DNA from 2 places in the Endozoicomonas sp. ONNA1 genome. Region 1 is predicted to be linked to the other one. Evidence: riboswitches for the same ligand, from Rfam matches in the RefSeq annotation. Region 1 holds a riboswitch; the other holds the start of a gene.

Region 1 (6,583 bases):
CAGAATAACAGGTTTCAAGGCAGCGCCAGCTGAAGTTGTCATCTTCTCTATTCAGGAAGTCCAGAAATTCAGGATTCAATGCCAAGCCTCTTGGTTGCTGGAGTTCATTTCAGTGTCATCGGCGGTTATTGATAGAATACAAGCCGGTATTCATTTTGTAGTCAGTCTATCGTTTTTGTGGAAAAAAGATTCGATCTGGCGAACTTTTTTTGTTCCTTCAGGGTCGAAGAGAGCAGTAAACATTTATTTATTGGGTACAGGTTCTGGTTAAAGCCAAAAAATCGGCTAAACATTATCTTGCCTGATCATGAAGTTTCTGGAGTCTCATGTGCTGATTGTTGCCGAAACCCCCCGACTGATCCTTCGAACCTGGCAAGAAGCCGATTTAAAGCCGTATGCCGATATCACGGGATCGGTTCAAAAAGAACCGCGTTATGGTGCTCACTCCCCCGCCTCTGAAGCAGAAACCGACCTCTGGCGTTTTCAAATCGAACTTGACCAGAGGGGCTGGTCTCGTTGGGCGGTTGTGCTTAAAGAGACTTACCAGCTGATTGGCAGCTGTGGATTTTCAGCCTATGGCGATACTGTCGAAATGAGCTGGCGATTCAGTCAGGAGTATCGTGGCCGCGGGCTGGTGATTGAAGCGGCTGAAGCAGTGACCGACCTGGGGTTCAGAAGATTGGGCTTCAAGGAAATCATCTCTTTTGCTTCACCTCAGAATGAATTTGCCCTTGATGTGATTGAATCATTGGGCATGAGTCTGGCGGGGTATGAAGGCTGGTGTAATGTAACGGTTGCCCGGTTTACTCTGAGTTCGGCAGAAGCTCTCAGTCCCCACCATTAGGATTGCTTCCGGATCGGAGATATCTCTCGTGTATTGGTTGGCAGTCTCGCCAGTCTGGGAACCCGTTGTAAACGGGCTTCCCCTAAAGCGAGCACTTTTCCGAACGATCATTCAAGCTGAGAACAATAACGGAGTCGCATTACATGACCTATCGATTTGTACACTTCTCTGATCCCCAGTTAGTTCCAGCGGGAATGTTGAATTATGACATTGACCCACAGGCAAGGTTGAAGCACTGCGTCGACACACTTTTGCAGCAAGTGCCGGAATCCAGCGCTTGCATCATCACAGGTGACCTGACTCACTGGGGCGAAAAAGAGGCCTATAAAGCCTTGAAAGAAGAACTCGACAGGTTGTCTTTCCCGGTTTACTGCCTGATGGGCAATCATGATCACAGACAAAATTTTCTGGATGTTTTCCCAAACCATCCAAGGCAGCAGGAGGGCTTTATCCAATTTACGGTTGAGACAGAACTGGTCAACCTGATCTGTCTGGATACGCTGGATGACAGAAAACGCAGTGGGGTTCTCTGCGAGCAAAGACTGGCATGGCTGAAGCATGAACTGGAAGCTGCAAACAAACCGGTTTGTCTGTTTATGCACCATCCTCCATTTGAAACGGGATTGGCAAGCATGGACAGGGATAATCTGGTCAATTCAGAAGCACTCAGGTCAATGATTCAGCCCCACAAAGAATGGATCAGGCATTTGTTTTTCGGTCATTTGCACCGCTCTGTTTCGGGTCATTGGCAGGGAATCAGCTTTTCATGCCCACCTTCTCTGGTTCATCAGACACCTTTTAATTTTGATAACCCCAAGCCTGACTCTGTTTCGCCAGAGCCTCCGGTTTATAACCTGGTAGATATTCATCCCGACAGACTGGTTGTCCACACTCACAATTTTTTGCATGATTCTCCCGCTATTAACAGCAGAGCCTGTCAGCGCTATCAAAAGCCTCTGGACCCTGAATTATGAAATTTAATGAACCTGCACTTCTGAAAAACTGGGAAAAACGTTTTGTAGAATTTCTGCAAGACCGGGATTGCGAGGATGCCTCTCACGACATTTCCCACTTTCAGCGGGTCTGGAAAACGGCACAACAGCTGATGGATGAAGGCCATTTTGACATTAACCGGCTGGTGGTTCTTGCTGCCTGTTATTTTCACGATATTGTTGTGTTGCCAAAAAACCATCCGGAGCGCTCGAAAGCTTCCACCCTTTCGGCTGAAGAGACTGAAGTTTGCCTGAAATCTCTGGCGTTTCCTGAAGACCTGATCGCTGCCGTGTGTCATGCAGTAAAAACTCACAGTTATTCCGCTAACATCCCCCCTGAAACTTTGGAAGCTGAAGTGGTTCAGGATGCGGACAGGATGGAAGCCCTTGGGGCGATTGGCATTGCCCGTTGTTTTTATACGGGTGGCAAGCTGGGCCAGAAACTGTTTGATCCTGAAGACCCTATGGGGAAAAACAGGACACTGAACGATCGTCAGTACTCACTGGATCATTTTGAAATCAAGCTCTTGCAGATTCAGAAGACCATGAAAACAGAGCCCGGGCGCAACATGGCAGTTCGTCACAGCGACTTTTTGCAGTCCTTCCGAACTCAGCTGTGTAAGGAGCTTTCAGGCGACTACAGCTAAATAAAGTCTTGGTTTTTTTTGTATCTTTGTACTATTAACCTCTTAGCAATCTGCTTATACTTTCCGGCAATCTTGTCGGAGCGCCACGGGCTGAGACCGAAAGTTTTTTTTTCGGAATCCGTAGAACCTGCTCAGGTTAATACCTGCGAAGGGAACAAGATGGCCTATCCGGCAAGCTATTTCGAAACAGTCGTGAACTGGAAAACAGTCTTGAACTGGAAAACAGTCATGAACTCAACGTGAAGGATACTGAAACGATGGCTTGCGAGAAAAATGCGTCCGGTTTTGACCGGCAGTTACTGATGGACGCCTGTCGCCCCTTTCCCAACTCCCAAAAAACCTATGTAACAGGCAGTCGCGAAGACATTCGTGTCGGTATGAGAGAAGTTCATCTGCACGATACCCCTGAGCGTTTTGGTGGCGGCAAGAATGAACCGGTTCGGATTTATGATACGTCGGGCAGCTACACAGAGAGTGGTGTTCCTCATGATTTGAATGAGGGCTTGCCGGGTTTGCGCTCAAAGTGGATTGAAGAAAGAGCTGATACTGAGCTGCTCAACGATCGGTCCTCAGAATTTGCCCGCTCCCGTCAGTTTGATCTGCGTCTGCAGGAGATTCGCTTCAAAGCACTAAGAACACCCCGCAGAGCCAGGGCGGGCCAAAATGTCTCACAGCTGTATTACGCCAGACAGGGGATAATCACTCCTGAAATGGAGTTTATTGCGATTCGTGAGAATATGGGGCGTGCTGAAGGCTCTCACATCACTCCAGAGTTTGTCAGAAAGGAAGTCGCTGAAGGGCGGGCCATTATCCCGGCCAACATTAATCACCCTGAGTCCGAGCCCATGATTATCGGGCGTAACTTTTTGGTGAAGATCAATGCCAATATTGGTAATTCTGCGGTGACCTCTTCTATTGAAGAAGAAGTTGAAAAGATGCTCTGGTCTGTTCGCTGGGGTGGCGATACGGTGATGGACTTATCCACAGGCAAGAACATCCATGAAACCCGTGAGTGGATTATCAGGAACTCGCCAGTGCCTATCGGAACGGTGCCTATTTATCAGGCTCTGGAAAAGGTCAAAGGCAAGGTGAAAGACCTGAACTGGGAAGTCATGAAGGACACCATCATCGAGCAGGCAGAACAGGGCGTGGATTACATGACGATCCATGCCGGTGTCCTCAGGGAACATGTTGCTAAAACCAGAAACCGGGTGACAGGTATTGTTTCCCGGGGGGGAGGTATTCTGGGGCAGTGGGCAGAGATGCATGATGCCGAGAATTTCCTTTACGACAATTTCCGTGAGCTGTGTCAGATCTGTCAGGCGTACGATATCAGCCTGTCTCTGGGTGATGGTTTGCGACCTGGTTGTATCGCCGATGCCAACGATGAAGCGCAATTTGGCGAACTGAAAACCCTTGGGGAACTGACAAAGATTGCCTGGGAATACGATGTTCAGGTCATGATTGAGGGACCGGGCCATGTGCCCATGCACCTCATTAAGGAAAACATGGAGATGCAACTGGAGCACTGTCATGAAGCGCCTTTCTATACCCTTGGGCCTCTGACGACCGATGTGGCACCGGGCTATGACCACATTACTTCAGGTATCGGAGCTGCCATGATCGGCTGGTATGGCTGTGCGATGCTTTGTTATGTCACACCCAAAGAGCATCTCGGTCTGCCTGATAGAGATGATGTAAAAGCAGGTCTGATTGCCTATAAAATTGCCGCTCATGCTGCTGATTTGGCCAAAGGTCATCCCGGTGCCCAGATACGTGATAATGCTTTGTCCAAGGCGCGCTTTGAATTCCGCTGGCTGGATCAGTTTAACCTGGCTCTGGACCCCGATACGGCAAAAGCCTATCACGATGAGACATTACCTCAGGAAGGTGCGAAGGAGTCAGAGTTCTGCTCCATGTGCGGACCTGATTTCTGTCCCATGCGGATGACTCAGGATGTTCGCGAACTGGAAGAAACTGCCTGAAAATAAACGCTGGGAGTCAGTCGTCTGGCTGACTCCTTCTGACCTGTCGAGTATATGACGTAACCACTGCTTGCTAATCTTTTGGGAGTGCTTTGCTGAATCCAGGAGGTCATAGTGGTTCCGTTTTCTCCTCAATCATTTCTGAGTTTCTTTCAATCCCGTAAAGACGCTGCAGGCCATTACCCCATCCTTGATAGGGGGCAATTGTCATCGGAAAAAGTCGGTTGGGTTCGGGGGCCGTCTGATAAATACACTGCTTTTTGTCGCTCCGTAAAAATTTATTACGAGCGAGAGAACGAACTCATGGATAAGCCGGAGTTGCAGGGTGTTAGTCGTATAGTACAAACGGCCACCGGGACTGCAACCCCGCTGTTCAAAAGAGATGTGTCAATCACAAATCCGGCCACGCCAAGAAAAGCCAGTGAGTGGAATGATGAGTTTGTAGCCGTAAATCAGGCCAGCCTGACGGTACTGCATGAGGCTGAGGTTGAGTTGGTTCAGTTACTCTTGAACAAAGCGCCAGAATATGAAATACAGGCAGCAGTTGAAAACCTGATAACAATGTTCTGTTTGACCACTAAAAGCAGAGACGGGGGTGACTGGGAAGCCCATTTAAGGGACTTTATGGAATCCGAGAAAGTGGATATCCGGATTCAATGTGCAAGGCACCGGGCTCCTGATGAAGAGAAACCTTATGACGTAGCCTTGCCCCATGCAAGAGCAAATGCATCAGGTAAAAGAGTCTTCACCTCACCGCATACGGGTGATCTGGACCTGCATTTTGGCATGATGGATCGTGCTATTGATTATTTCAAGGCAAACCCACCCAGAGGCGTTCAACATACCAGACAGGATCGGAAGCAAGCCGGCTTTAGTCATGCACTTGATAATGTCAAGCAGCCTCGACGATTGTCTCCAAACACGCCACCGAAATTAAAAGAGAAGCTGATCGACGAAGCCTGCCAGTTATTTGTAGCGATTATCGGAGACAGACAATACGGTTTGACCGTTCAGGATATGAAACAGGCTTATCGGGATAAAGTGATGACCGATGAAATGGTCAACGCCTGTCTGGATAATATGCAGTTTGATGATCCTCAACTCAACGAACTGGGGCGTTTGGTTCAGGAAGGCAAGTTAATGTACGGAGCTTTTGCCACAGATGACGTTGACTCTACACCTGTCTTTACCAATCTTGAAGACTTACTGCAGTTCTTGAGGGAGTCTTCGGAATCTACTGACGACAGCAACGAGTCGGATGATGAAGATTGGCAAACGTGCCAGAGCTCATTGAGCGATGTGAGCGATGACTTTGTTGGCCCACAGCTACCGGTAGCAGCAGCAACAGCAGAGCAGCTTGAAGCCTTTAAAAAAGCTCAGGCATTCAACCCGGATGTAAAAGATGCAGACCTTGCGGTGGCTGTTGATCTTTTAAATACCGATGAAGAGCTGGCACGTGGAGTTCTGAATAGAAGTCCTCTTCGGCAGGATTACATCCGTGAGTTTTCCGGGTTAATTGTGGTAACGGCCAAAACCAGGGTTCCATCAATGGAAGGAGCCTCTGTCGCTGAGCAGACAGCTCAGCAGACAGCAATGACACCTCCTGCCATTCCGGAAAAACCGCCCGTAGCTTCTGCTGCGATCGCTATGCCATTAGAGCAGGCTTCATGGCCATTGTCGGGAATGGACGACACTCAACAACAATTCCTGACTATGAAGGCCCGGTGGGATAGTCTGCAGCCATCCCGCCAGCAACCCGACCGGCTTGTCAGTGAGCAGTTTAATCAGCATCCGGTTAATGCAGGCTCCTTTGAGAATGCTGAAAGTGATCTGGAAGAACAGCATCGACAGTTGCTAAATGAGATGCAACAGAATATGGACGCAGAAACATTTGACCTGATCAAGGAAGATATGGATCGGGCTCATAACTGCTCCAGAATTAAACTTGAATACCAGTTCGGACGGATTGATAAGGATGAAGCCAAACGGCAGATAACCGAAATAAGTTTTGGCGGTGAAAGAGCAGGTCACCTTGCCGAGCTGGATAGACTGACACCACATAAGCAGACGCTGATTTCAGCCGATGAAGAAGTTGAATTTGAACTGCTTAACAGC
Region 2 (6,583 bases), on a different contig from region 1:
TGTGGTGGTAATACCGGTTAATACTTTGGTCTTTGTCATGGGGTCACTCATGGGCCTCATGAAGTGGCAATGAGCACTTCACTGAAAACTGGAAGGCGGCATTATAGAAGAGGCAAGGCATGCAGCTCAACCAGGACTCTGAGGCCTGAATTTTTTTAACCGGCGAATAGTAAGTAGCTAACCCGCTGGTTTCTTGTGACAGCGCTTCCTGCAACAGACGGGTTTTTTTGGGCAGCTAAAACCGGGGCAGGTAATATGGTCGCAGACGTGAGAATTCTCGGGGCAATCAGCCCAACCGGTAAAAAGAGAGCACCGAAAAATGCCGCAGCCATTACCATTACACAGATCACATTTGGTAGAGAACTTTTCTACACTGCACTCGCATCTGGGGCAGTCAGAATGGAACGATTCACTCTCACATTTGGAGCAGAAATCATCTTCGTCACTATAGCTGTTGCTACCACTCTCTCTATCGCTCCCTCTATCGCTAGTGCTGACCCTATCGCCATCGGTCTGGTCGCCTGGAGTACGGAAGAAAGGTGATAAATACAGCGCACCAACAAATAACCCGCATGACTTCTGACCATTATCTGATACAGTTTCATATCCAAATTCAAACCCTTTGCCGGGAGTAGACTGGACGCAGATGTCCGGGTGCCCCGTGTTCTGGTCTGTGCCCTTGGACACGTAATAATAGCTGTTGCCGTTTTTTTCAATATGAGCAAAGGAAGTGAGCCAGGTGGCAAGCTGCTCATAAGTTGTGTCAAGCCAATCGAATTTGGCGGTGACCTGTGTGTCCACGACTGTAGCATTGATTAATCGCGGGTATTCACAGACAGAGGAACCGGGTTCGGTTCCCGGGATGACCTTACCAATTACATTGCCAGCATCTACTCCTTGGCCGGAAGGCATGCACACCAAAACATTGGGATGAGCAGCCTTAACGATGTCTGCCGCTGATTCGCCAGCATCTTTCATAATGCCAGAGCCGCAATCAGCTTGCATGTCCCTGGGACAGGTATCGGCACGAACATTGAGGGTAATTGTGGACAATAAAAGCAGCGTAAAAAAAAGCCTATGCATGAGGGGTTTCATAAATAACTCTTTTTTCATTGTTCAGTAAAACGGATGCAGGGAAAGAGCAAAAAACGTCAAGCGACTTTTTATAGAATCAATTTAAAAACGAACGACAAAAGTCACCTTAATCATGCACTAAAAGTCTGGGGAATTCGTCAGCTTGATTCTGAGCAGCCAAGACTAAACATGCACCGACTGATCATAGCAAACGCCTGACAAGTCTGCCCGAACAGGACATTCTCATGATGTGTCGTATCTTATTTTTATTGGTTTTATCCCATCCGGCATCACACAGCCGCCCCTGACAGAGCAGGTGTGCACTGGACTCTCAGACTTCTCACTATTCAATTGACTTTCATGGCAAACAATTGCGTTGCAACGGCTCTCCTGCTCAACGATCTGAAGCGGAGCAGCAGGAATAAAGCAGAAAGCGTCAGTGCCAGTACTAGTCCAATCCAGAGCCCGTGGGGGCCCATGGGTTCATCGGCAATAAAATCCGTCAGCCCCAGGGTATAGCCCAGTGGCAGGGCTATACCCCAGCAAGCAATCAGAATTATGATCATCGGTACCCGGGTATCTTTGTAGCCCCTTAAGGCACCATTGGAAGCAACCTGAATACCATCGGCGTACTGGAAGAGTGCAGCAAAAATCAGCAACTGGGCAGCCAGTGCTTTAACTGCAGCATCCTGGGTATAGAGCGATGTCAGAGCATCGGCAAACGCCCACATCACAGCCGCTATCAGAGTAGCAGTCAGCAGGGTCGCTACGATACCAGAATACCCTGAGAATCTCGCAGCCTGAGGATCACCGGCACCCAAAGCCTGACCTACCCGGATGGTTATTCCCATGGACATACTCAACGGCACCATAAAGGCCATGCTGGCGAGATTCAATGCAATCTGGTGACCTGCGACGGTCACTGCTCCCAGTTTGCCGATGACCAGAGCCACTGCCGAGAAGATACTGGCTTCAAAAAAGATGGCCAGACCGATGGGGACACCCAGTTTCAGGTGAATAACAATACGGCTCATTGCAGGCCATTCAAAGCGATCAAACAGATTCACTTCTGTATGCTTTTGATTGAACCGGGTATAGCAGAACATCAACAGGCACATGATCCAAAAGCAAATGGCTGTTGCATAACCACAGCCTACGCTACCCATTTCAGGAAAGCCGAATTTGCCATAGATCAATACATAATTAACCGGAATGTTGATCAACAAACCGACAAAGCTGATGAGCATGGCCGGTTTGGTAATAGCGCGCCCTTCGCAATAGCTGACCATGGTTTGATATAAACAGATGCCGGGTACCCCCCAGGCCAATGCTTCCAGGTAGGCTTCCGTCTTAGCAGCCATTTCGGCATTGATTTCCAGAACATTGAGCAGTGGCATAGGGTTCATCATCAAGACCATGCCGACCACACTTAACGCCAGAGAAAGCCACATGGCCTGTCGAACCGGTGAAGCAATCAGGTCAACTTTTTGGGCGCCAAACAGATGGGCGACTGTCGGTGTCGTCGCCATTAGGATACCCCTGATTAACAGATAAATCGGGACCCAGATACTGGAGCCAATGGCTACTGCCGCCAGATCTTGTGCAGAATATTGACCCGCCATACTGGTATCCACAAAGCCCATGCCAGTGGTCGCCAGTTGCGCACCCAGAATCGGGGCTGATAAATAAATAAGTTCTCTAAGTTCCCTGGAATATCGTTGGTATAAAGTTGGGTTGGCTGTCATTTTCTCTCACTGCTATGGTGTGCTTTTACCAAAACTGAACCGGGATAAAAGTGGAACCATCTTATCAGTCACATGACAGCATTTGATATGGCTAATTTGCCGTTACTTTCTGGGGTCCGGCGCGGGATTTCTACTTATTTCCTTTGCCATCAGAGGCCGATCACATCGCCTTTTGACGACATATTTGCTACTGTCGGTGGATGCCTGAATTACCTGAAGTTGAAACGACCCGCAGGGGCATTGCACCTCATATTGTAGGTCAGACCGTGTCGGATGTTATCGTCCGCAATCCGCAACTGCGCTGGCCGGTTTCGGAACATTTAAAGCAGCATTTATCTGGCCGGGTTATCCGTTCTGTCGCAAGACGAGCGAAGTATCTTCTGATCAGAACCGACGCTGGAACCCTGCTGGTTCACCTGGGGATGTCCGGAAGCCTGCGCATATTGAAAGAACCACAGGAAGCCCGGAAACATGACCATATCGACCTGGTTTTCAGTCATGGGATAACGCTGAGATACACCGACCCGAGGAGGTTCGGGGCGGTTCTGTGGGTCGACGACGATATCATGAAACATGACTTGTTAAGCAAACTCGGTCCGGAACCTCTCGGTGATGAATTCACAGCCCGTAGGCTTCATCTCAAATCCCGGGGAAAAAAACAGCCGGTAAAAACGTTCATCATGGACAACCATGTGGTCGTCGGGGTCGGGAACATCTACGCCAACGAAGCCCTGTTCAAAGCAGGTATCCGGCCTGACAGGCCCTGCGGAAAAATTTCCAGAGCCCGCTACGAGCGACTGACCGAAAGCATCAAAGAGACTCTGGCAAAAGCCATTGAGCAGGGTGGAACCACCCTGAGGGATTTTGTCGGGGGTGACGGCAAGCCAGGCTATTTCAAACAAGAACTGGCTGTTTATGGACGCAAGGGGGAACCCTGCGTTCATTGCTCAACACCGATAGTTGAGATCCGGCTGGGTAATCGCTGTACCTGCTACTGTAAAAGATGCCAGCGGTAATCCAAAGAAAGAACATGATGATGACTGGCGATCAGGAGCATGACTTTCGGGAAATACACCGCTTCTTCCTTCACTATCAGCCAAAATTTCCTGAGCGGGGATGTAACGGGCCTTTTGAGCAATAGACATCACTATAGAAACAAAATAGACTCGCACCGCTGGTTGGGGTGTCCGGGATGAATGTTTCCCGGACTGAGAGAGACCCATTGAACCTGAACCGGATGATGCCGGCGTAGGAAACCGAACAATGACGATGACTAATGAGACGCCTGTCGCCCTTACCATTGCCGGATCAGACAGTGGTGGTGGTGCCGGTATACAGGCAGACCTGAAAGCCTTTTCAGCACTGGGCGCTTATGGCTGCAGTGTCATTACCGCTCTGACTGCCCAGAATACTCAGGGCGTTCAGGGTATCCTTGACGTTGAACCCGCCTTTGTCCGTCAACAGCTGGATTCAGTATTCTCGGACCTCGCTATCAGGGCCGTAAAAGTGGGCATGTTGAGCCAGCCAGATGTTATCACGACGGTAGCGGATACTCTGACTCACTTCGGTCCGGCTTATCTTGTGGTTGACCCTGTAATGGTGGCTACCAGCGGTGATGTTCTGCTACAACAGGCCGCTATTGAGACCCTCAGGCAATCACTGATTCCCAAAGCCAGCCTGATCACACCCAACCTGCATGAAGCTGCGGTGCTGCTTGATCGTCCATTGCCCAAAAATCCCGACCAGATGATCGATATGATTGAGCCTCTTCTGGCGCTGGGCTCTGAAGCGGTCCTTCTGAAAGGTGGTCACCTGAGTGGCGACAATAGTGATAATAAGGCCGTCGATTTTTATCACGACGGTACGTCTCTGCACCGACTGGAATCCAACTGGATAAACACCAGTAACACTCACGGTACAGGCTGTACATTGTCCTCAGCCATTACCGCATTACTGGCTCGTGGTTACACCATGAGAGAAGCCATCCCAGAGGCTAAAAAATACATTGCGCAAGCCATTGCCCACGCCGATCAGCTGAACATAGGCCAAGGCAACGGACCTGTACACCACTTCTACAAAATCTGGTGATCTGGTCTGAATGTTTGATGTCGCAGTAAGAGATGCTGCTTTGCCTGTCTGGCATCAAAAAAGTAAATCAGATTTCATCGTGATACGGTAGTTGCTTTATCTGTTCCAGTGACTGCACTGGAACTCTTACAGCGTTGTTTCTGTCAAATACCTTACTTTCTGGATTGTATTCTTCGTAGATAAATTCCTTATCATCAGCTTTTAGAATTCTGGTAGTAGCTAAAAAACCATCAGGCGGGCAAATACATTCGTTTGGGCGTGGTTTAATATTATCTGGATCAGCGTCTTTGCAGCCATAGTCTAAGATCAACTTTTCCTCTGAGTCTCTCGGGAAAAACCATACACCAGAAATACCTATTACTTTATGACTAAGTCCCGGAATGTCCATAACTACATCATATCTGCCGTATAATACGTCCCGACTACAGTATTCTCTGAAACCTCTAATTCGAAACTTTGTCGGGTTTGTAGTGCGACGAGGTGGGTGGTAAGTTATATATTTCTTAACAGGTGAATTATCTCTGACAAGCCAAGTGCCTATTATCTGTTTTTCTACTTCATCAGCGTGCAAACAAGTAAAAGACAGAAGTATTACTATACAAGCTGCATATTTAAGTTTCATTGTCAGTTCCCCGGTATCGAAAAACATATAGATCAATGAAATATATATTAAGTCCCAGAGATGCCTGACAAAAAATACCAGAGGACAGCACTGTCTCACTGCCTCTGATCCTGGCAATAGACGGAATTAAACACCTGCCCCGTCAGGCAAAACTAACTGGTCAGGTATTTAATATTCTGGCTGAAGATCCTTGTCCAAAACTCTGAGCAGACCGGTTAGTGATCGAATTTCATAATCAGGTCTGCGATCGCCACTGAATGCCTTATCAGCAGGATTAAACCAGACGGTACCAATTCCCAATGCTCCGGCACCTGCCACATCGGCTTTCAGGCAGTCTCCTACATGAAGGGTCTCGTCCGGAGTAACTCCGGCACGTTCCATGGCTTTCAAAAATAGAGTCGGTTCCGGTTTCAGACTGTTGTAATCTTCTGCCTTGAGAGCAAAATCAAAAAACTCACTGACCGATAATTTCTCTACATCGACATTACCATTAGTGACCGCAGCCAGAGTGTAGTCTGCTGACAGGTGAGAGAGAACCGGCTGAACTTCCGGAAAACATTTCACATCATGACGCCACTCCATAAACTCCCGCATCAGGTCACCGGCAATTTCTTCAGCTCTTGATTCAGGACAATCACAGTTTTGCAGAACCTTCTGCAGAGAAAACCGGCGCAGTTCCGTAATCTGATATCTGAGCTCCGGACGATCTTCCAACAGTTTGACCCGATACTCGAACACTTCTTTGGGTGTCATTCTCTCGTGGGTTTCTGGCCAGTATTCACAGAGTTTTTTCCAGGCTTTCTGTTCTGCCCGAATCAGCACTGGCATGTTTTCCCAGAGTGTGTCATCCAGATCGAAAGTGATCAGCTTTATCATTGTTTTTTCCTTTTGGGCTCTTTGTTAGCTGAAGGCTCTTTGTTAGCTGAAGGCTCTTGATCTTCGGTCAGTCTTTCCTCTTTGTGAGACTTTTCATAAACAGAGGACTCCTTACTGACTCTCTGTGCTCTCGGATGAGCCTTATCATATACGTCGGCCAGATGCTGAAAATCAAGAT

What was found. A riboswitch is a leader RNA that binds a small molecule or an ion and turns the genes downstream of it on or off. The one in region 1 is predicted to bind thiamine pyrophosphate.
Region 2: it holds a riboswitch for thiamine pyrophosphate, as region 1 does, so the genes downstream of both, thiD (bifunctional hydroxymethylpyrimidine kinase/phosphomethylpyrimidine kinase) here and thiC (phosphomethylpyrimidine synthase ThiC) in region 1, are expected to answer to the same signal.

Annotation. Positions count from the first base shown of each region.
Region 1 is NZ_JAHHPN010000016.1:3,589-10,171, reverse strand. It holds gene KDK19_RS00280 (PhoPQ-activated pathogenicity-related family protein) at 1-79, opposite strand, end outside; gene KDK19_RS00275 (GNAT family N-acetyltransferase) at 329-844, shown strand; gene KDK19_RS00270 (phosphodiesterase) at 988-1,818, shown strand; gene KDK19_RS00265 (phosphohydrolase) at 1,815-2,483, shown strand; TPP riboswitch at 2,550-2,654, shown strand; gene thiC (phosphomethylpyrimidine synthase ThiC) at 2,786-4,468, shown strand; gene KDK19_RS00255 (DUF2608 domain-containing protein) at 4,583-6,583, shown strand, end outside.
Region 2 is NZ_JAHHPN010000986.1:3,637-10,219, reverse strand. It holds gene KDK19_RS23770 (tryptophan--tRNA ligase) at 1-39, opposite strand, end outside; gene KDK19_RS23765 (hypothetical protein) at 178-1,095, opposite strand; gene KDK19_RS23760 (MATE family efflux transporter) at 1,422-2,819, opposite strand; gene mutM (bifunctional DNA-formamidopyrimidine glycosylase/DNA-(apurinic or apyrimidinic site) lyase) at 3,020-3,835, shown strand; TPP riboswitch at 3,989-4,091, shown strand; gene thiD (bifunctional hydroxymethylpyrimidine kinase/phosphomethylpyrimidine kinase) at 4,083-4,907, shown strand; gene KDK19_RS23745 (hypothetical protein) at 4,975-5,529, opposite strand; gene KDK19_RS23740 (HAD family hydrolase) at 5,698-6,405, opposite strand; gene xerC (tyrosine recombinase XerC) at 6,402-6,583, opposite strand, start outside.